3 regions of the Sphingobium sp. ZW T5_29 genome follow, and region 1 is predicted to be linked to each of the others. Evidence: riboswitches for the same ligand, from Rfam matches in the RefSeq annotation. Region 1 holds a riboswitch; each other region holds the start of a gene.
What was found. A riboswitch is a leader RNA that binds a small molecule or an ion and turns the genes downstream of it on or off. The one in region 1 is predicted to bind cobalamin.
Positions count from the first base shown of each region.

Region 2: it holds a riboswitch for cobalamin, as region 1 does, so the genes downstream of both, ACI3KQ_RS11110 (HoxN/HupN/NixA family nickel/cobalt transporter) here and ACI3KQ_RS07750 (TonB-dependent receptor plug domain-containing protein) in region 1, are expected to answer to the same signal.
Region 3: it holds a riboswitch for cobalamin, as region 1 does, so the genes downstream of both, ACI3KQ_RS11100 (DUF1636 domain-containing protein) here and ACI3KQ_RS07750 (TonB-dependent receptor plug domain-containing protein) in region 1, are expected to answer to the same signal.

Region 1 is NZ_JBJDRM010000007.1:84,119-91,271, forward strand. Features, by position in the region: gene ACI3KQ_RS07735 (molybdopterin-dependent oxidoreductase) at 1-1,891, shown strand, start outside; gene cobA (uroporphyrinogen-III C-methyltransferase) at 1,878-2,660, shown strand; gene ACI3KQ_RS07745 (molybdenum cofactor guanylyltransferase) at 2,860-3,393, opposite strand; cobalamin riboswitch at 3,416-3,683, shown strand; gene ACI3KQ_RS07750 (TonB-dependent receptor plug domain-containing protein) at 3,851-5,710, shown strand; gene ACI3KQ_RS07755 (ABC transporter substrate-binding protein) at 5,747-6,562, opposite strand; gene ACI3KQ_RS07760 (FecCD family ABC transporter permease) at 6,694-7,153, shown strand, end outside.
Region 2 is NZ_JBJDRM010000011.1:84,719-91,871, forward strand. Features, by position in the region: gene ACI3KQ_RS11105 (OprO/OprP family phosphate-selective porin) at 1-520, opposite strand, end outside; cobalamin riboswitch at 680-924, shown strand; gene ACI3KQ_RS11110 (HoxN/HupN/NixA family nickel/cobalt transporter) at 1,094-2,170, shown strand; gene cobW (cobalamin biosynthesis protein CobW) at 2,167-3,207, shown strand; gene cobN (cobaltochelatase subunit CobN) at 3,207-6,902, shown strand; gene cobO (cob(I)yrinic acid a,c-diamide adenosyltransferase) at 6,899-7,153, shown strand, end outside.
Region 3 is NZ_JBJDRM010000011.1:77,500-84,652, forward strand. Features, by position in the region: gene ACI3KQ_RS11060 (NAD(P)(+) transhydrogenase (Re/Si-specific) subunit beta) at 1-239, opposite strand, end outside; gene ACI3KQ_RS11065 (NAD(P) transhydrogenase subunit alpha) at 243-533, opposite strand; gene cobU (bifunctional adenosylcobinamide kinase/adenosylcobinamide-phosphate guanylyltransferase) at 798-1,316, opposite strand; gene cbiB (adenosylcobinamide-phosphate synthase CbiB) at 1,319-2,257, opposite strand; gene ACI3KQ_RS11080 (threonine-phosphate decarboxylase) at 2,250-3,218, opposite strand; gene ACI3KQ_RS11085 (adenosylcobinamide-GDP ribazoletransferase) at 3,215-3,925, opposite strand; gene ACI3KQ_RS11090 (histidine phosphatase family protein) at 3,922-4,482, opposite strand; gene cobT (nicotinate-nucleotide--dimethylbenzimidazole phosphoribosyltransferase) at 4,479-5,495, opposite strand; gene ACI3KQ_RS11100 (DUF1636 domain-containing protein) at 5,492-5,899, opposite strand; cobalamin riboswitch at 6,085-6,278, opposite strand; gene ACI3KQ_RS11105 (OprO/OprP family phosphate-selective porin) at 6,348-7,153, opposite strand, start outside.

The DNA.
Region 1 (7,153 bases):
CAATGCCCCCGAAGGTTTTTGGGAGCATATCCGCACCGGCCATGATCTCTGGACCACGGCAAAGACCTGCGACATCGCGCCCACGCTGCTGGAACAATTCTACAAGCTGTTCGCCGCGACCCCGCGCGCCGTCACTTTGTTCAGCCAGGGCATCAACCAGTCGATCCGCGGCACCGATCAGGTCAACGCGATCATCAACGTCCACCTCGCTACCGGCCGCATCGGCAAGCCGGGCGCTGCGCCTTTCTCCATCACCGGGCAGCCCAACGCGATGGGCGGCCGCGAAGTCGGCGGCCTTGCCTCGACGCTGGCGGCACATATGGACTTTGCGCCTGAAAATGTGGAGCGGGTCGGCCGCTTCTGGGCCGCGCCCACCATGGCGACCAAGCCGGGCCTGAAAGCCGTGGACCTGTTCCGCGCCATCAACGAAGGCCGGATCAAGGCGCTCTGGGTGATGGCGACCAACCCTGCCGTCTCGCTGCCCGACGCCAACCGCGTCCGCGAGGCACTGGAGGCCGTTCCCTTCCTCGTCGTGTCGGACATCATCGCCGACACCGACACCAGCGTCCATGCCGATGTCCGCCTGCCCGCCGCCGGATGGGGCGAGAAGGACGGCACCGTCACCAATAGCGACCGCACCGTCAGCCGCCAGCGTCCGTTTCTGGCGCTGCCCGGTGAGGCGAAGCCCGACTGGTGGATCGTCAAGGAAGTCGCCCGCCGCATGGGCTGGCGCAACGCCTTCGCCTATGACCGGCCCGCCGACATCTGGCGCGAACATGCCCGCCTGACCGCTTATCAGAATGACGGCGCGCGGCTCCTCAACCTGCGCGCGCAGGCGACCATCGGGAATGACGCCTATGAGGCGATGGAACCCTTCCGCTGGGGCGGCGACAAGCCCTTCGCGGATGGTCGCTTCTCCACCCCTGATGGCAAGGCGCGGCTGGTGCTGACAAAGCAGATGGATCTTCAGCAGCCGCTCCAACAGTGGCCGATGACGCTCAACACCGGCCGTTATCGCGACCAATGGCACACGATGACGCGCACCGGCCTTTCGGCGAAGCTCGCCCGTCATCGCGAGGAGCCGCTGGTCGATATCCACCCGCAGGATGCCGAGGAGCTTGGCATTTGCGACGGCGATCTGGCGCGCGTCCAGACCGCGCAGGGCAACAGCATCTTCCGCGTGAGCCTGAACGAAGGCCAGCGGGTCGGCGAAATTTTCACCCCGATCCACTGGACCGATCAGGTCTCGACCGGCGGCCGCACCGGCCTGCTGCCCCGTCCGCTCGTCGATCCCCATTCCGGTCAGCCGGGCTTCAAATCGACGCCCGCCAGCATCGAGAAGGTCGCGACCGAGTGGAAGGGCTTCCTCATCCTGCGCGGTGAGCAGCCCGCCAAGGTTCCCTGCCTGTGGGCGACAAAGGTCACCGTGCCGGGCGGCGCGCTCTACGAAGTCGCGGGCAATGGCGATCCCGCCCGCCTCGAAGCCTGCCTGCCCAAAGGCGACCGTGTCGAAGCCGTCGACATGTCGCGCGGCACCCGCCGCGTCGCGATCATCAAGGAGGGCAAGCTGGCAGGCGTCCTCTTCGTCACCCGCACCGGCCTGCTCCCCTCGCGCGACTGGCTTATCGGCCAGCTTGAAGCCGAAGAGGTGGGGGCGTCCGTTCTCGCGGCGCGCGGCCCCGGCAGCCAGCCCGACAAGGGGCCGACCATCTGCGTCTGCTTCGACATCGGCCTCAACCAGATCGTCGCCGCCATCCGCGACCAGAGCCTGGTCGACGTGCCCGCCATCGGTAAGGCGATCGGCGCTGGCACCAATTGCGGGTCCTGCCGCCCCGCGCTCGCCAACATCCTCGCCCAAATCCCGCAGGAGACGCTCCATGCAGCCGAATGAGTTGATCGCCCCTGGTGAAGTCTGGCTGGTCGGCGCAGGGCCGGGCGACCCGGACCTGCTCACCCGGAAGGCCGAAAAGCTGATCGCTGCGGCCGAGATCGTCTTTTATGATGCGCTGGTCGGCCCCGGCGTCCTCGACTTGATCCCGGCTGGTGTCGAGCGGGTCAGCGTCGGCAAGCGTTCCGGCCGCCACAGCAAGGCGCAGGAAAGCATCAATGACCTCCTCCTCGCCGCCGCAAAGGCAGGCAAGCGCGTCGTTCGCCTGAAAGGTGGCGATCCATCGGTTTTCGGCCGCTCGTCCGAGGAGATGGAGCATCTGGCCGCAGACGGCATCCGGTTCCACATCTGCCCCGGCATCACCACCGCCAGCGCGGCGGCGGCAAGCGGCAACGCTTCGCTCACCCTGCGCGGGAAGGCGCGCGGCCTGACACTGGTGACCGCGCATCTGAAAGCTGGTGAGCCGCTAAAGCTCGACTGGGAAACGCTCGCCCGTCCCGGCGGCACGCTCGGCATCTATATGGGCCGCGCCGCTGCTGGCGAGATCAGCCGCCAATTGATCGGCGCCGGGCGCGATCCCGAAACGCCGGTGATGGTGGCGGTCAATGTATCGCTGCCCACCGAACGCCTGATCCGGGGCAAGCTGTCGGCGCTTGCCTTCCTGGTGGCCACGATCAGCGATGAAGATCCGACTCTGCTTCTGATTGGTGAAGCGGTGGCGGGCACGGCCATGCCTGTGGAGACCGCCACGAGCGTCGTCCTACAGGTTTGAACTTGCCCTCCACATCTTTGCCTTGAGCCTGTCGATGCCCCTGCCTTAGTTGGAAGGAAGGTAAGGGGTATCGGCAGGTTCAGACCGGTGGAGCCCGTGGGTTTGCTGTTCTGATGATGTAACTAGGTGTTCCTGCGAAGGCAGGAGCCCATTTGCGCCGTTAGAACTGGGCTCCTGCTTTCGCAGGAGCACGGAGTGGCTAGTTCTTTGGCAATCCCGCAATATCCTGCGGTCGATTGATATTCGGCAGGACGATGTCCGCCCGCTTCACGATCCGCGCGCCGATCCGCTCCAGCCAGCCATATATCGACCGGCTATTCTCCTCAGCCAGATGCGCGTCCAGTTCATCCGCAAGCCCGGCAGGCCAGAAACCGGCAAGTTGCTGCCCCTTCAACACCGCAGCGCCTTCTCCCGCCAGCGCCTCCACCAGAGCCTTGGGACAGACCGGCATGTCGCACCCCGTCGTCAGCACCGCGTCATAGCCTTCGTCCCGCGCATAATGCAGCGCCGCATTCAGCCCGCCCAGCGGCCCCATGTCCGGCGCGGGCCGGTCGGATAGGCTGGTCAGCCCCTCGACCGCCCGTCCGCAGACCACCACCGCCTCCACATGGGGGGCAATCGCCGCCACCGCATGGTCGATCAGCATGCGCCCATCCGGCATCAGCGCCATGGCCTTGTCGCTCCCAAACCGGCTGGATCGCCCTCCGGCCAGCACCGCGCCCAGCAATCGCATTATCCACTCCTTGGCAGAACCCTCAACTTCCCCTATGGCGCGCGGCGTGAGTGGGCAACTGTTCACGAAGATCGCGCTGGAAAGGGAATGCGGTGTGGACGGTTCATCCGTCCAAATCCGCAGCTGCCCCTGCAACTGTAAGCGGCGAGCGCGATGCACAGGGGAACCCGCGACCTTCAATAAGGGGGAGGCGAGGGCGACCGGCCACTGGGCGTGAAAGTCCGGGAAGGCCCGTGCATCGCCGCGACGACCCGCGAGCCAGGAAACCTGCCGGCGCATGGTCGCTCTTGCCTTGGGTCCAGGGATCGGCCCAGGCACGGTTTTCCGTCTGAGCGACGAAGCGGCGCAGGGCCGCATCGGTGCGCGTGACGGGGCTGGCGTCTCTCTTTTCCGCGCACTGGCCGCTTATGCGGAGGCCCTGGGCTCATGTCGCATGACGCTCAGGGAAGACAAGAACATGATCAGGACCGGAATTTCACTGCTGGCGCTGCTCGCCGCCACCCCAGCGCTTGCCGAAGACGCTGACGAAATCGTCGTCACCGCGCTGGGCATTGCGCAGCCGACCGACGAAGTCGGGCAGGCGGTGACGGTGATCGACGAAAAGACGATCGAAACGCGCCAGAATGTCAGCGTTGTCGATCTGCTGATGACAACGCCGGGTGTTCGCTTCAATCGCACGGGCAGCCTGGGCAATGTCACCAGCGTGTCGCTGCGTGGCGCGGAAACGACGCAGACCCTGGTGTTGATCGACGGTGTGAAGGTCAACGACCCCAGCGGCATTGGCGATCAATATGATTTCGGCAATCTGCTGGTCGGCAACATCCGGCGGATCGAAGTGCTGCGCGGTTCCAATTCCATCGCCTATGGCAGCCAGGCGATCGGCGGCGTCGTCAACATCATGACCGGCATTCCAGGCGAAGGCTTTGGCGGCAAGGCATCGGTCGACTATGGCTATGCCGATACGCTGAATGCCAAGGCGGATGTGTCGGGCGCCAGCGGCATCCTGTCGGGCGGCGTGGGTGTTGCCTATTTCCGCACCGACGGCATTTCCGCCGTTGCTCCCGATTTCGGCGGCTCGGAAAAGGATGGCTATGAAAATATCACCGGCAATGCCCGGCTGAAGATCGCCTTTACCGATGATGTGAGCCTGGACCTGCGCGGCTATTATATTCACGGCGATCTTGACTATGACAGCTTCTTCGGCGCGCCGACCGATAGCCCCGATGCTGCCAGGTCCAGCCAATATATCGGCTATGCCGGTCTTAACTTCGCGCTGTTCGATGGCAAGCTGACCAACAGGGCAGCCGTGACCTGGTATCAGCAGGACCGCGACTATTATTTCCTGCGCGGCAACGCCCCGGACTTTGGTTATTCGGGTACGAACCTGCGTTTTGAATATGAGAGCGTCTATCAGCCCATCGATGAAGTGAAGCTGCTGCTGGGCTATGAGCATGAACGGCCTGATTATGAGTTTTTCGGTTTTGGTTCGCGGGAAAGCCATCGCGCCAACATCGACAGCGTTTATGCCCTGGCCATCGTGAAGCCGGTCGAAGGGTTGTCCATGACCGCAGGCGTGCGGCAGGACGATCATAGCCAGTTCGGCGGCGCCACGACTTTTGGCGCGAACGCCAACTACACCCCAAATGGTGGCGCGACCAATTTTCGCATGAGCTATGGCGAAGGGTTCAAGGCGCCGTCGCTCTATCAGCTTTACGACACGTTCAGCGGCAATCCGAACCTGAAACCGGAACGTTCGAAAAGCTACGACATCGGCATCGACCAGAATCTGGGGAGTGACCGAGCGGTGCTGTCGGTCACTGGCTTCTGGCGCGACACGCGGGACCAGCTGAATTACGACAATACAACTTTCACTTACGGCAATCTGGATCGTACCCGCGCCAAGGGTGTGGAAACGACGCTGACGCTGCGGCCCGTCGATGCGCTGACCTTCACCGCCGCCTACAGCTATGTCGATGCGCGGGACCGTTCGCCGGGCAGCGCGACCCGTGGCGAGCGTCTGCTGCGCCGTGCTGCCAACGCCGTCAGCACATCGGTCGACTATGTCTGGTCCTTTGGCCTTTCGACTGGCGCTACCGTGACGATGGTCAGCGATAGCGTCGACCTGGATCCAGTCACGCGCAACCGGATCCAGATCGACGGCTATGCAGTCGCCGACATTCGCGCGTCTTTCCCGATCACCGACAATCTGGAAATCTATGGCCGCATCGACAATCTGTTCGATCAGGAATACGCCACCGCCTATGGTTATGGCACCTACGGCCGGTCGGCCTATGGCGGCGTGCGTGTCCGCTTCTGAACTATGGCAAGAGGGGCGGGCGTGAGTGTTTGCCCCTCAGCGCTTCGGCGCAGCATCCGCCTGCGCCACGATGCTGCGCGCGGCCTGCACATAGGCGGGACCGCCGCATACCGTCCAGGATTGCGGTACGCGGATGCGGGGGATGGATCGCAGTACGGGATGGTGCAGCATCTCCGTCCCCTGATCGACGATCGCCTCGCTGCCTTCTTCCACGATCAGATAGTCGGGCCTGGCCGCGATCATCTGTTCCAGCGGCACTTGCGCCAGCGCGGGCTTGCCAAGTTTCGCCGCGAGGTTGACCAATCCCGCCCGCCGCATCAGTTCATCGACCAGCGTGCCGGTGCCGGTCATATAGCCGCGCCGTTGATAATAGGCCGCCACGCCGCCGCGCTTTGGCCGGGGCAGGGCGGCAAGGTCGCGCTCCATGCCCGCGATCAGCGCCTCGCCGCGCGCGGGATGGCCCACGATGGCGGCCACCTGCCGGATTTGGGTGCGGATGGCGGCGAAACTGTCGGCGCTCGCCAACCCCAGCTTGCGCCATCTGCCATCCGGCGCGCCGACCACGCCGCCTGCACCATCGGGAAAGCCGATCACCAGGTCAGGCCTCAACGCCAGCACTTCTTCGGCAGGGCGCTTCAGCACAGGAAAGCGCCGCGCCTTGGCCACCGCCGCCGACAATTCCGGGTCATGCCCATAGGGACTGAGCGCGGCGATCTGCCCCGGATCGGCGAGCGCCAGCACATATTGGTCGGCACAGGTGTTGAGCGACACGATCCGCCGTGGCGGCGCGGGCGCGGGCGCGGCGGCGGTCAGGCTGAACGCCAGCAGTGCCGCGATGATCTTTCTGCGCATCAAATCGCCTCCTGGACGTTCAGTGCTCCTGCGAAGGCAGGAGCCCAGTTAAGACCGTCTGGACTGGGCTCCTGCCTTCGCAGGAGCACGGAGGTGACCTGCTCTACCGGGCAGCAGCAGAGAAGCAAGCCATGAGCGCGCGCCGCCACCCGATGCTCCTGCCGCTTTTGATCGCGCTGACACTGCTTGCGGCGTTGGGATCGCTGACGCTGGGCGCGGTTGCGCTCTCTCCCGCTCGCATCCTCGCCGTGCTGACTGGCGGTGGTGATGAGGTCGCGCGCGCCATCCTTGTCGACCTGCGCATGCCGCGCATGCTGCTCGGCCTGATCGTCGGCGCGATGCTGGGCCTCGCCGGGGCGGCGCTTCAAGGTTATCTCCGCAATCCGCTTGCTGAACCTTCCGTCCTTGGCGCGTCGAATGCCGCTGCGTTGGGGGCGGTCTGTGCGCTTTATTTCGGGTTGGCGCAGATTCATCCCGCGATCCTGCCGGTCCTTGCCATCGGCACCAGCCTGATCGCCATCGCCGCGCTGTTCCTGTTGGCGGGGCCTTCGGAAAGTCCGCTGACCCTGATTCTGGCGGGCATCGCCGTTG
Region 2 (7,153 bases), on a different contig from region 1:
CATTTTCATAGGTGATGAAGGTGTCGACCAGATCGATGCTGTTGTCCGACAATTCGGTTTCCAGCTTATAGCCGAACCCGGCCCCCAGCTGACCTTCCGCGCCTAATCGCAAGCGGCGAAGCTCATTCGAATAGCCCTGCGCCCGATCGGATATGTTGCCCGGCGCCATCAGCAGGGCGGCGTCATATTGAATGCGGCCCTTGACCTTGAACTTTGCGTCGTCACTGGAAAATTGCGGGCTGCCCTTCCAGCTGATCTTGGTTGCAGGCTCAGCCGCAGCCGCCGGTTTGGACGCGCTGGCAAGCGCCGGTGGAACAGCCGAACCCCCCGAACCCGCCGCAGCCGAAACAGGCGCCGCCACATCCAGGCGCGTTTCCAACATCTGCACCTGCGCCTTGAGCGCGGCGATCTGCGCGCGCAACTGCTCGGCTTCGCCCTGGCTGATCGACTGTGCGCTCGCCCATGAGGGCGCTGCTATCTGGAGCATCGCGATGGCGATCGCCCAACGGCTGGCTTTCATTGCTTGGTCCCTTCTCATGGGCCGGGCAGATATGTCAGCTATGTGACTATAGGATGACTGCCATGTTACGATTATATTTCAATCGATCCTTCTGCCCCATCGCTTCCCTTTCCTGACGATGCGTTCTATGCACGGCATCGTGAAGGTCCGCCACGGCGGCTTTCACCTGATCGCGCCGGTGCCCCGAAGGGGCTTGAATGGGAATGCGGTGCGGATGCCTTTCCGGCGTCCAAATCCGCGGCTGTCCCTGCAACTGTAAGCGGTGAGCGAGATGCATATCGACCTTCCATGACATGGGAAGGTCAGCCACTGGGCCGGACGCTAAATCTTGCGAGGCCTGGGAAGGCCATGTGTCGAGCGATGACCCGCAAGCCAGGATACCTGCCGGCGTTTGGTCGCTCTTGCTTTGGTCCAGGGGATGGCCGGGGCACGGTGTTCCGTCTGAGCGACGCCTAGTGCGGCGGGAGCCGCAACGGCATGCGTGCCGGGCGCACAGGCGTCCGTCCGGCAATCGCTGTCGGCCGCGTTGCGGAGGCTCCCGTCCCGGTTCGCCGACGCCGACGGGACTGCCTTATGAACGATCATTCCCCTGCCCTTCACCCGCCACCCGACCGGGGTGGGCTTCGTCGGCGCGCCACCTGGATGTTTGCTGGCCTGATCGCCGCCAATCTTGGCCTCTGGCTATGGGCCGGGGCCTTGTTCGCGGACGACATGGCGATGCTGGGCATGGCCCTGCTGGCCTGGAGCCTGGGCCTGCGTCATGCCGTGGACGCGGACCATATCGCCGCGATAGACAATGTGACGCGAAAACTGATGCAGAGCGGCCAACGCCCGCTGACCGTCGGTTTCTGGTTCGCGATTGGCCATAGCGCCATCGTGCTGATCGGTGCGGTCCTGATCGCCACCGCCGCCAGCGCGCTTAGCCGGGTGGAGGCTGCGGGCGAAATCGGCGGCGTCGTCGCGACCATCATTTCAGCGACATTCCTCTTCGCCATTGCAGCGGTGAACCTGATCATCCTGAAATCGGTCTGGGCAACCTTTAACCATGTTCGCAGGGGTGGCGCGTACATCGCTGAAGACATGGATATATTGCTCGGCAATCGTGGCCTGCTCGCCCGCCTGTTCAAACCGCTCTTCCGTCTGGTGACGCGCAGCTGGCACATGGCCCCGCTGGGTTTCCTGTTCGGCCTTGGCTTCGATACGGCGACAGAGGTGGCCATATTGGGCCTGTCCGCCGGGCAGGCGGCCAGTGGACTGGCGCTGTCCACCGTCCTCATCTTTCCCCTTCTCTTCGCGGCGGGAATGGCGCTGGTCGACACGGCTGACGGCGCGTTGATGATGGGCGCCTATCGATGGGCCTTCGTAAAGCCCATTCGCAAACTCTATTACAACATCACCATCACGCTGGTTTCGGCGATTGTCGCAATCGTGATCGGCGGCATCGAAACCGCGGCGCTGCTGGGCGACAAGCTCGGCCTCAACGGCGGCATCTGGTCGCTCGCCGCCAGTCTGGGCGAACAATTCAACAGCCTGGGTTTCTTCATCATCGGCCTGTTCGCTGCCTGCTGGCTGATCAGCTGGGCAATCTATCGCTGGAAACGCTTCGACGAGATCGAAGTCCCCCTCGCCATCCAAGGAAACACCCCATGAACAAGGTTCCTGCTACCGTCATCACCGGCTTTCTGGGGGCGGGCAAAACCACCCTCATCCGCCACATCATCGAAAATGCGGGGGGCCGCCGGATCGCCCTTATCATCAATGAATTTGGCGATGTCGGCGTGGACGGCGCCCTCGTTCAGGGCTGCGGCGACGAAGCCTGCCCTGACGATGACATCATCGAACTGGCCAATGGCTGCATCTGCTGCACCGTGGCGGACGATTTCCTGCCGACCATGCAGCGGTTGCTCGACCGGCCGACCCCGCCCGACCACATCATCATCGAAACGTCCGGGCTCGCCCTGCCCAAGCCGCTGGTCAAGGCATTCCAGTGGCCCGACATCCGCACGCGCGCCACGGTGGATAGCGTGATCGCGCTGGTGGACGCGGACGCGCTTGCCGCCGGACGTTTCGCCCATGACGAAGCCGCGCTGGCCGCCGCCCGCGCCGCCGATCCAACGCTCGATCATGACAGCCCGATTGAGGAACTGTTCGAAGACCAGCTCGCCTGCGCCGACCTGGTCCTTCTCAACAAGACTGACCTTGTGGATGCTGACCAGCTGAAAGAACTGGAAGCCAGGCTAAGGCAGGACGTCCGCCCCGGCGTCAGCTTCATCCGCACCGCGATGGGCCGTATCGACCCCGCCGCGCTGCTCGGCATCGACGCAGCCGTGGAGGATCAGGTCGACGCCCGCCCGTCCCACCATGACGGGGATGACGATCATGATCATGACGACTTCGACAGCTTCGTGCTCGACCTGGGCGAACTGGACAGCCCCGAACCCTTGCTCGCCGCGCTGGACAAGGCCATTGCCGGGCATGACCTGCTGCGGGTGAAGGGCTTTCTGGCGATCCGGGGACGCCCGGCTCGTCTGGTCCTCCAGTCGGTCGGCCCCCGCCTCCAACATCATTATGACCGCGCGTGGCGACCGGACGAACCGCGCGCGTCACGTTTGGTCATCATCGGCCATCATGGGCTTGATCGCGACGCCATCGCCAGCGCGCTCGACACCCGGACGGTGCCTGCCTGATGCATTTGCTGACCGCCACGCCCGGCGCCGTATCGAACGGCGACGAAGCGATCGACCTTGGCCAGACGCCGGGGGACATCGTGGTGCTGACCGTGGCGGACAGCGAACTGGCCTGTCTCGCCAGCGCGGCGGCGACGCTGGGGGATGCCGCCCCCACCATCCGCCTCGCCAATCTGCTCCAACTGCGCCACCCCTATTCCGTCGATCTCTATGTCGAACAGGTGATCGACAGCGCAAAATTCGTCTGCGTCATCCTGCTGGGCGGTAAAAGCTATTGGCCCTATGGCATTGATGAAATTGCAAAGATTTCCAGACAAAAGGGCATCGCCTTCGCCGCGATCGCCGATGGGCGGGAACAGGACCCGGACCTTGTCCAGGCATCCACCGTCGCTCCCGATATCTGCGACCGCCTGCGCGACTATCTTCGCCAGGGCGGCGTCGCCAATGCCGCCGCCTTCCTGAAAACTGCCGCTCGGCTTGGCGGACGTGATGCAGGCGATCCCGATGATCCGGTCCCCGTGGCCGATGCCGGGCTATATTGGCCCGGCACTGACCGTGTGACCATCAATCAGGTAAGGGGCCAGTGGCGCGAAGGGCAGCCGACCGTCCTTTTTCTCTTTTACCGCGCGCTGTTGATCGCCGGAACGCTTGACGCGGTCGATGCCATGATCGCGGAACTTCAATCCCATGATCTCAATGTGTTGCCGGTATATGTTCGCGCGCTTCGTGAACCATTTGCACGCGACTTTCTGCGTGCGTCGATGTTGGAAACGCCACCGGACGTCATCCTGAACGCGACCGCTTTTGCCGCCTCCGCTCCGGGCGAACCACGAACCCCATCCGTCCTTGAACAAGCGGACTGTCCGATCCTCCAGGCCGTCTTTGCCAGTGCCGAGGAACAGGCGTGGCAAGCGAGCGCGCGCGGGCTTGGTCCACGCGATCTTGCCATGCACATCGCCCTTCCCGAAGTGGACGGGCGGCTGATCACACGCGCTGTCGCCTTCAAGGCCGCAGCCAGATTTGACCAACGCACCGAATGCAGCATCATCGTCCCGCAAATTCTCCCGGATCGTGCTAAATTCACTGCTCAACTGGCTGCAAATTGGGGATATTTGCGGCAGGCGAAACCGGCTGATCGCCGGATCGCGCTCGTCCTCGCCAACTATCCCAGCTGCGCAGGCCGCGTCGGCAACGGCGTCGGCCTGGACACGCCCGCCAGCGTCGCCGCTATCCTCCAGGCAATGGCGGACGGCGGCTATGATGTAGCCGGTGCGCCGATGGACGGCGCATGCCTGATGGACCTGCTGACCCATGATGTCGCGCCCGCCAGCTTGCCGCTGACCGACTATCGCGCGGCGTTCGACGCCCTCCCCGCATCTGCGCGAGAGGCGGTGACCGCACGCTGGGGACCGCCCGAATCCGACCCGTCCCTGCGCGACGCCGCCTTCCCGCTCTCCATCCACCGCTTCGGCAATGTCGCTGTCGCGGTCCAGCCATCGCGGGGTTATGATGTCGACCCCAAATCCAGCTATCACGATGCCGCGCTCCCCCCGCCGCACGCCTATCTCGCCTTTCATTTCTGGCTGGCGCGGGATTTTCACGCGCAGGCCGTCGTCCATGTCGGCAAGCACGGCAATCTTGAATGGCTCCCCGGCAAGGCGATTGCTCTGTCGGAAAGCTGCTTTCCCGAAATCTGCGCTGGGCCGGTGCCGCAAATCTATCCCTTCATCGTCAACGATCCGGGCGAAGGGACCCAGGCAAAGCGCCGCATCGGGGCCTGCATCATCGATCATCTGACCCCGCCCCTCACCCGCGCGGAAAGCTATGGCCCGCTCAAGGAATTGGAGGCGCTGGTCGATGAATATTATCTCGCCGCGGGCATGGATCCGCGTCGGCTGGCAACGTTGCGCAAGGACATATTGGCCCTCGCCGCGTCACAGGGGCTGGACCAGGACGCCGGGGCCCAAGGAACCGGAGACGATGCTTTAGCTGCGATCGATAACTATCTGTGCGACTTGAAGGAAATGCAGATCCGCGACGGGCTGCACATCTTCACCCAATCGCCTGAAGGACCGCAGCGCCGCGACCTGATAATCGCCCTCGCCCGCTGCCCCAGGGGGCTGGACGATGGGCAAGGCTCCCTGCTTCGGGCGCTGGCGGACGATTTTTCCCTTGGTTTCAACCCTTTGGATTGCGTCATGGGGACAGCATGGAATGGCCCCCGCCCTCCCGAACTCCAGCGCCTCACCCCTGACGCATGGCGGACCACCGGCGACACGGTGGAACGGCTGGAGCTTTTCGCGATCCACCTGCTCGACAGCGGCGCTGCTGCTCCCGGCTCCCATAGTGCCGCTGTGCTTGACGCCCTGCATCACGACCTCGCCCCCCGCGTGGATGCCAGCGGCCCAGCCGAAAAATCCGCCCTCCTCGCCGCCCTCGACGGGCGCTTCGTCCTCCCCGGCCCGTCCGGCGCACCAACACGCGGACGCCCCGACGTCCTGCCCACCGGCCGCAACTTCTATTCAGTAGACACCCGCGCCGTCCCCACCGTCGCCGCCTGGAATTTAGGCCAACAATCCGCTGCCTCACTCATTCAAAACTATTTCCAACGCCAGGGAGAATATCCCCGCGCCATGGCAATTTCAGCCTGGGGAACAGCAAATATGCGCACAGGCGGCGACGACATCGCCCAAGCGCTTGCGCTGATGGGCGTGCGACCGCGATGGGAATGGGCATCCGGTCGGGTGATCGGCTTTGAAGTGATGAAGGTCGCAGAACTGAACCGCCCCAGGGTGGATGTCACCTTGCGCATATCCGGCTTCTTCCGCGACGCCTTCCCCGATCAAGTCGACCTGGTCGACAGCGCCGCCCGCGCGGTGATGGCGCTCGACGAACCGGAAGAGGAAAATCCCGCCGCCGCCCGCCACCGCGCCGAAACCGCCGCACTAATAGCAGATGGAGAATCCGAAAAAACAGCGTCCCGCCGCGCAGGCGCTCGGGTCTTTGGGTCGGCGCCCGGTACTTATGGAGCGGGCCTGCAAGCGATGATCGACGAACGCATCTGGCATGATCGTTCCGATCTGGCGAACGTCTATCTCGACTGGGGCAGCCACGCATATGGCGGCGGAGTGGATGGCGATGCCGAACGCACACTGTTCGTGCAGCGGCTTGCTCAGGCCGATGCTTTGATTCAGAATCAGGACAATCGCGAACATGACCTGCTGGACAGCAACGATTATTATCAGTTCGAAGGGGGCATCTCCGCCGCAGTCGAACATCTGTCAGGCCGCAAGCCGCTCAGTTACCATAATGACCATAGCCGCCCCGAACGACCGATCATCCGCACGTTAGAAGATGAGATTGGCCGGGTCGTCCGCGCCCGCGTCACCAATCCCAAATGGATCGCAGGCATGATGCGCCACGGATACAAGGGCGCGTTCGAGATGGCCGCTTCCGTTGATTATCTGTTTGCCTTCGCCGCCACGACCCATGGCGTGAAGGACCATCATTTCGACGCCGTCCACGCCGCCTTTATCGAAGATGACGATGTCCGCACCTTCATGGCGCAAGCCAATTCCGCCGCCCTTCGCGAAACAGCCTCTCGCTTGCACGAAGCGCTAGACCGGGGGCTGTGGCGGCCCCGGTCCAACAGCGCCGCCATGCTTTTGTCCCAACTCAAGGAAGCCCAACCATGATCGAACGCACCCCCGAACAACATGCCGAAAAGATGAAAAAAAAGCAGGCCGCTCATGGCAAGATCATGGCGACCAAAACACAGGAAAAGGGACTGCTGATCGTCCATACTGGCAAAGGCAAGGGCAAGACGACGGCTGCGCTGGGCATGGTCGTCCGCGCGATCGGCCATGGCAGGAGGGTCGGTGTCGTCCAATTTGTGAAGGGCGCAATGACGACCGGGGAGAAGGCGGTGTTCGATGCTTTCCCCGAA
Region 3 (7,153 bases), on a different contig from region 1:
GTCATCGGCATCAGCAGCGCCATCGGAATACCCGCCGCCGCACCCGCGATCATCGCGATGATGATCAGGTCATAGCTGACCACCTCATGCTGGACCAGCGCGCCGATGATGGCGATGACCATGCCGATCTCACCCGCGCGCACACCGCGCCGGGCGGTCGAAGGATGGCTCATCCACATCAGCGACAGGATGAACAAAGCCGATGCGGCAATCGCCGCAAAAGGAACAAAGGCGTCCATCTCTTACTTCCCCCGCGGCTTGAACATCTTGAGCATGCGATCGGTGATCATGAACCCGCTGACCAGGTTCACCGTCGCGCAGAACACCGCGATAAAGCCAAGCGTCCGGGCAAGCGGCGTCGCCCCTTCCTCACCCGTGATCGTGATCGCCCCCACAATCACCACCGCCGCAATCGCATTGGTCAGCGACATCAACGGCGAATGAAGCAGCGGCGATACCTTCTTGATCAACTGAAACCCCAAAAAGGCCGCCAGTATGAAAACAAACAGATAGTCTGCGTTAAATGCGTTCACTGTCTCATCCCCTGCTTCAGGACCCAGCGGTTCGGGCCTTCCAGTCCCGCCCTTTTTCAAATTCATGCATGCGGCGAAATGCGCGCTCGCATCAATCAGAATCGCTGTTTCCCCTCAATCCCCTCCAGAATTGATGGTCGCCCCATATTGATAGCAGCCGCCCCAGGCAAGGCGAACAAGCGGGAAATAAACCCGGCATCGCGCATGACACGGATTTTATGCCGGTGATGGCCCGAACAATCATCATCCCGGCTGCCAGCCTGTTCACGCCGCGGGCGACGCTGCTTCCTTCAGGGTCAACGGCAACCCCGCCGCCACGAATATAACCTCATCACACCGGGCGGCCATTTGCTGGTTCAGCCATCCCGCTTCGTCGCGAAAACGCCGAGCCAGGGCATTTTCGGGCACGATCGACAGGCCGACTTCGTTGCTGACCAGCATGACCGGCACCGCGCAGGATCGCATGGCATCGGCCAGCGTGGCGCGCCACACGGCAATGTCCTTGTCGGCCAGCATCAGGTTCGACAGCCAAAGCGTGAGGCAATCGACCAATATCGCGCCAGCCCATTCTGACGATGATCGGATCGCGCCCGGCAGGTCGATCGGCGCATCGACCGTTCGCCATCTCTGACCGCGATCGGCCCGATGGCGCGCGATGCGGTCAGCCATTTCTCCATCATGCGCCTCAGCCGTGGCGATATAGGCCAACCCGCCCGACAGGGCCTCGCATCGCGCCTGCGCATAGCGGCTCTTGCCGGATCGAGCACCGCCCAGGACCAATATGTTCACAGCGCGATCTCCACCCATGCGCCTAATCCCCAAAGCAAGGCGCAGGCGCGCAGGAAAATCCCCATCGCCCGGCGCAGATCGCCCGGCGCGACGTCTCCAAGGCTGCCGCCGATCCACGGCTTGTCATGCAGCACCCCGTCATAGCGGATCGGCCCGCCCAGCCGGACCCCTAGCGCTCCCGCCATCGCCGCCTCTGGCCAGCCCGCATTGGGGGACGCGTGCCGCCGATGGTCACGCCACAAGACCCGCCATCCGCGCCCGCCCGCAATGCAGACCAGCAGCCCGGACAGCCGGGCAGGCGCCAGATTGAGTGCGTCGTCAAATCGGGCGGCGGCCCATCCGAACGGCCCATATGGTTCTTCCCGATGGCCGATCAGGCTGTCGGCGGTATTGACCGCCTTATAGGCCCATATTCCCGGCAAGCCCGCCAGCAGCAGCCAGAAAAGGGGCGCGACCACACCGTCGCAAAAGCTTTCCGCCAGGCTTTCCACCGCCGCGCGCGACACGCCGCTTTCATCCAGGCTGGCCGTGTCCCTGCCAACGATGCATGCAACGGCACGCCGCGCATCGTTCAGTTTGCCCGATTCCAATGCCCGCGCCACCCGCGCGACATGGTCATACAGGCTGCGCTGCGCCAAAGCAGGCCAGGCGACCAGCGCCACGCCGACCCAGCCCCAGCTTCCCATGCTCTGCCGGATCAGCCCTTCGGCGGCCCATCCACATCCGATCGCCACCGTCAGCAGGACCAGCAAAGTGGCAACCCCGCCGATCCGCCGCGCTCCATCGCTCGATCCGGGACGGTTCCAACGGCGCTCGCACATCGCGATGATCCGGGCGAATCCGCCAACCGGATGGCCGATCCGCGCGTGCAGACGACCGGGCCACCCCAGCGCCGCATCCAGCATCAAAGCGCCAATGGCCACCGGATCAGCCATCCGCCAGCGCCTTGTCCAACCGCTCCATCGCCGCGGCATCCGCGGGCAGGCCGAAACGCAGCCACCTCGGCTGCGCGTGGAAGGGCCGGGTCAGGATAGCGCGCCGCGCCAGATGTTCGAACAACTGCGCCGCATCGTCCCGCTCCACCAGCCTGAACAGCGGACAGTCGCCCCGCGCCACCAGACCATGCCGGGCGAGCAGCGCGTCCAAACCTGCTGCCTGTTCGCGAAGCGACTCTATGGTAGCGTTGATCCACCCCCTGTCACGATAGGCCGCCGTGCCAAATGCGATGGCCGCAGCCGAAACCGGCCAGTCACCCAACATGCGCCGACAGGCCGCGACGATAGGCGTCGGGCCAAGAACAAAGCCCAGCCTTGCACCTGCCAGCCCGAAAAACTTGCCGAAGGATCGCAGGACGACCAGTTGCCGCCCCTCCCCTATGTCGGGCGCGATGCTCCCGCCCGGCATGCAATCGGCAAAGGCTTCGTCGATGACCAGCCATTGCATGCGCTCCGCCAGTGCCAACAACTGCTCCCGCGCAAAGACGCGGCCATCGGGATTGTTCGGGCTGGCCATCATCAGAACAGAGCCGGATGGAGCCTCTGCGGGATCGCCGACCGGCCTTGCCTTGGCGAAAGCCTCGCCATGCGTGCGATAACCCGGAGTCAGATAGCAGGCGGGGCGGTCGATCAGCTGTCCGACCATGCGCAAGCCGATCTCGCTTCCCGGCACGGCGCAGACATGGGCCGGGGGCAGGCCGAAATGCGCAGCCGCCACTGCTTCAAGCTCCGCCAGCGCGGATGGATCGGGCAAGGACGCCCAATCGACCGCAATCCGTGAACTGCCGGGCCACGGCACAGGGTTGATCCCCGTGGACAGGTCGATCCACGGTTCGACCGAACCATAGCGCTCCTGCGCAACGGCCAGACGGCCACCATGCCAGCGAAACGCGTCGCTCATCGCGCCAGCACCAGCGCCGCCAGCAGCGCGCTTTCCACTATCTCGATCCCCGCTCCATGCCCGTCGCCGGAAATGCCGCCGATGCGCATGCGCAGCCATATCGCCCATGACGGGATCAGCGCGGCAACGATCAACAGGCCCGGCATCCACCAGGCAAACAGGATCGCAACCACGCTCCAGCCCAGCAGGTGCACTGGCCTGACCCCGTGGCGAAATCGGCTCGCAAGTCCTTCATGCAGCGGCGGGAGCCAGCGCGCCCAGAATAGCGGCCCCATCCGCGCCACCATAGCCACGCCGATCAGCCCCCAAGCCGGTACAAACTCCGCGCATAAGCGCAACAGCACCAGCTTCGTTATCAATTGCAGCGCCACCGCCGTGACGCCAAAGCTGCCGACATGCGGGTCTGCAAGCACGAGGGAGAGCCTGCTTCGGTCACCATGAGCCGCCCCAACCGCATCGGCGATGTCGGCCAGCCCATCAAGATGCAGCGCACCGGTCATAGCCACCCAGACCAGCAGAGCCAGCAACGCACCCGACCACGGATCGACCTTGCTACCCAGCAACAGCCCGCCCGCAGCACAGGCGCCGACAATGATACCCGTCATCGGGAACCAGCGGATCGCAGCAGCGAAATCTTCTTCATCCGCCTTCACCGACGGCAGCGGCAGGCAGGTCATGAGCTGCATCGCCAGCACCAGCCGCCTCATATTTGCAGGCCCGTGATCTGCGCGGTGCCGTCCGGCCAAAGCCGCAGGCTCAGCAGCGCGCCATAAGGAAGGTCGAAAGTCCAGCATTGCCGGTGATCCAACCCGCATAGCACCGACAGGGCGGCGCGCATGGCGCCTGCGTGGCTGATGACCAGCGTCGGCCTGATTATATCGCTCAGAGCCGCGCCGACCCGCTCGCAAAGTGCGGACCAGCGTTCCCCGCCCGGCGGTGGGCTGGCGTCGGGGTCGTCCCAGAACGGCGCTAGCGCATCGGCATCCAGATCAGCAGGATCAGCGCCTTCCCACAGCCCGAAGTCCAGCTCTCGCCAGCGCGGGTCGATATGCAGGGTCGCGTTCCGCTCCGTTGCGATGATTTCGCCGGGAATATGCGCCCGCGACAGATCGGATGTTATGACATGCTCAAACATCACGGCGCGCGCCCGATCGACGCACAGCGCCATGCCGTCGGGATCAGGCGGCGAGTTACAATGGCCTAGCAGCCTGCCCGCCATTTCCGGGACGCCATGGCGCATCAGATGAATGGAGATTCCCGTCATTGTCCGCTGGCGACCGCAGCTTGCGCAAAGGTGGCCATGTTGCCATGCGCCGCGAGGGCCGATCGCACGACCTGCGCCGCCACCGCTGCGCCGCTCCCTTCGCCCAGCCGCATGTCCAGCCGCAGCAATGGGTCAAGACCAAGCACGTCGAGCACCCGCCCATGCCCCGCCTCCGCGGAACAATGGGCGGCCAGGCAATGGTCGGTAATTTGCGGATTGTCGCGTGCCAGCGGAGCGACCGCCGCCGCGCAGATGAATCCATCCAGCATCACCGGCAGGCGGGCAAGGCGCGCCGCCAGCACCGCGCCAGCGATTGCGGCAATCTCCCGCCCGCCAAGGCATCGCAACGTTTCGAACGCGTCCCCGCAATCCCCGCCATGCCGGGCAAGCGCCAGCCTGACAGCCTCGACCTTCCGACCGACGCCCGCTGCGTCGACGCCGGTGCCCCGGCCAACCCACTGTTCGGCGTCCCCGCCCAGCACATGCGCACAAATGGCGGCGGCGACAGTCGTGTTGGCGATGCCCATCTCTCCCAGCAACAACAGGTCGATACCGGCTTGGATGACCGCTGCCCCGGCATTGATCGCCGCCAGGCACTCGGCTTCGGTCATTGCCGGGCAATGGGTAATATCGCCAGTGGGACGATCCAGATCGATTGGCACAATGACCAGTTCCGCCCCGCAGGCGGCGGCGAGCGCGTTGATGGCCGCGCCCCCCTTTCGGAAATTCGCGACCATCTGGGCCGTCACTTCGGGTGGAAAGGCGCTGACCCCGCGCGCAGCCACACCGTGATTGCCAGCGAACAGCGCGACGCGGATCCTGTCTGCGCCGGGCCGCTCCCGCCCCTGCCATCCCGCCATGAACAGCGCGATATCCTCCAGCCGCCCCAGCGAACCGGCGGGCTTGGTCAAAGATGCCTGCCGCCTGGCCGCCGCTTCGATTGCGCCTTGGTCGGGGACGGGCAATGTCGCCAGCGCCTGATCGAATGCGGCCCGGTCGCGAAAGAACGTCATGTGCAGACAAAGCCGTCGGGCGGCGTGCGGACGATGAAATGACCCTTCACCCCCTGCGGCCAGTCGGCATAGCGCACGACGCCCTCCGCGCTTGCCGCGTGGCGGACTGCATAATCGAGGATCGCGCGCGCCGCCGTTTCATCGGGGGTGAAATCGCCCAGCACATAACCGACCTTGCCGGGCGCGCGCAGATGGACGGTGCAATGTCGCTGACACGCGAAAAGGCATGGCATTTCCTGCACTTCCACGTCCGCATAGGCGCTGTCGCCTGCCTGCACCGCCCGCAACGCCTGCGCCAGCAGGGCGCCGCCGCGCCTTCCTTCGCCATCTTCCCGTTGTTCGGGGGACAGGCGGCAGGTCGAACAGACCACCACCGCCGCCCCGGCTTCGACCGCGCGCAGCATCAGCCGCGCCCCGGCATCAAATAATGGATCATCATCCTTGGCTCCGCCTTCCGACCGCAAACAGCCTTGTGGCGGGGACGAAGCGGGAAGCGCACAACGAAATGCGTCCCGCACGACCTAGCCGGCAAGGCAATGGCTGTCGCTCGGCGAGGATACCCCCGTTCGTCCGGCACACCCTGTCCGGTCGAAGAACGACTGCGGCAGGCAGGTCTCCTGGCTCACGGGTCAATGCGTCCGGCCGCCTTCTCGGGAACGCCCCAAGGGGTCCCAATGGCGTGAATGGCCGTTCGCTCACCGCTTACAGTTGCAGGGGCAGCGCGGGCTTTACCCGACTTCCCTTTTCATCCCCTTGCGAGGAACCTGTCGCGTCGCCGCTGATAATGCGGGCGGGCGGTGGTCGCAAGGGATAGATGGGGCATGGGCCTTTCGCTGCCCATGCCCCGCCGGATCAGAAGTCCAGTTCCGCCCGCCATCCCACGACATTGACGCCATAGTCCCGGTCGGTTCCGGCGGGGATCGCCGCGTCGGTATAGCGCAGGTGCGCGTAGTTGAGGTTGAAGCGCAGATATTCGATCGGGGTCCATACCAGCCCCAATATCCAGGCATTCTGCGTGCCGCCGACGATGTCCTTGTCGTTAAGGTCCAGATAATCGTAGCGCGCCGTCACCTGAAGCGACCCCATGCCCCCGTCGCCAAATTCCTGCTTGGGCTTGGTGCTGCCGAAAATGCCATTCTTGTACGACCGGGTTTCGCCCGTCAGGAAATAGCCGACCTCTGCATAGCCGCCAAAGAAGGTCGGGTCCGAAAGGCCGGGCCGTTTCGTGCGCAACCAATGCGTTTCACCGGCCCAGTGAAGCGGCCCGCGGGTGCCCGCAAATTCCAGCCCATAATGGGATTCGCCCGTCGCATCGATCGACGGCGTGGCGAGAAAGCGCGTGTTGATGCTGTGCAGATAGGGCCGCTGGCGATAACGCTGCGGCTCGTCGGCCAGTCGGTTGAAGTCGCGCCAATGCCCCGATGCGCCGAAATGCAGCTGCGTCTTGCCGATGCGCGGCGCCAGCACGACGCGACCGTCCACGCTATAGCTGTTATTTTCGTCCCCATCCTCGTCATTGGTCAGCGAATCGGCGCTGTCGGAAAACAGGCCAAGCTGGGCGAGCAGGATGCCGGAGCGATATTGGGCCGACAGGCCGAGGCGACGCTCGAAATTGAAGGCGTCGGTAAAGGCGGCGCGCTCCATCACCGAACCGGTCG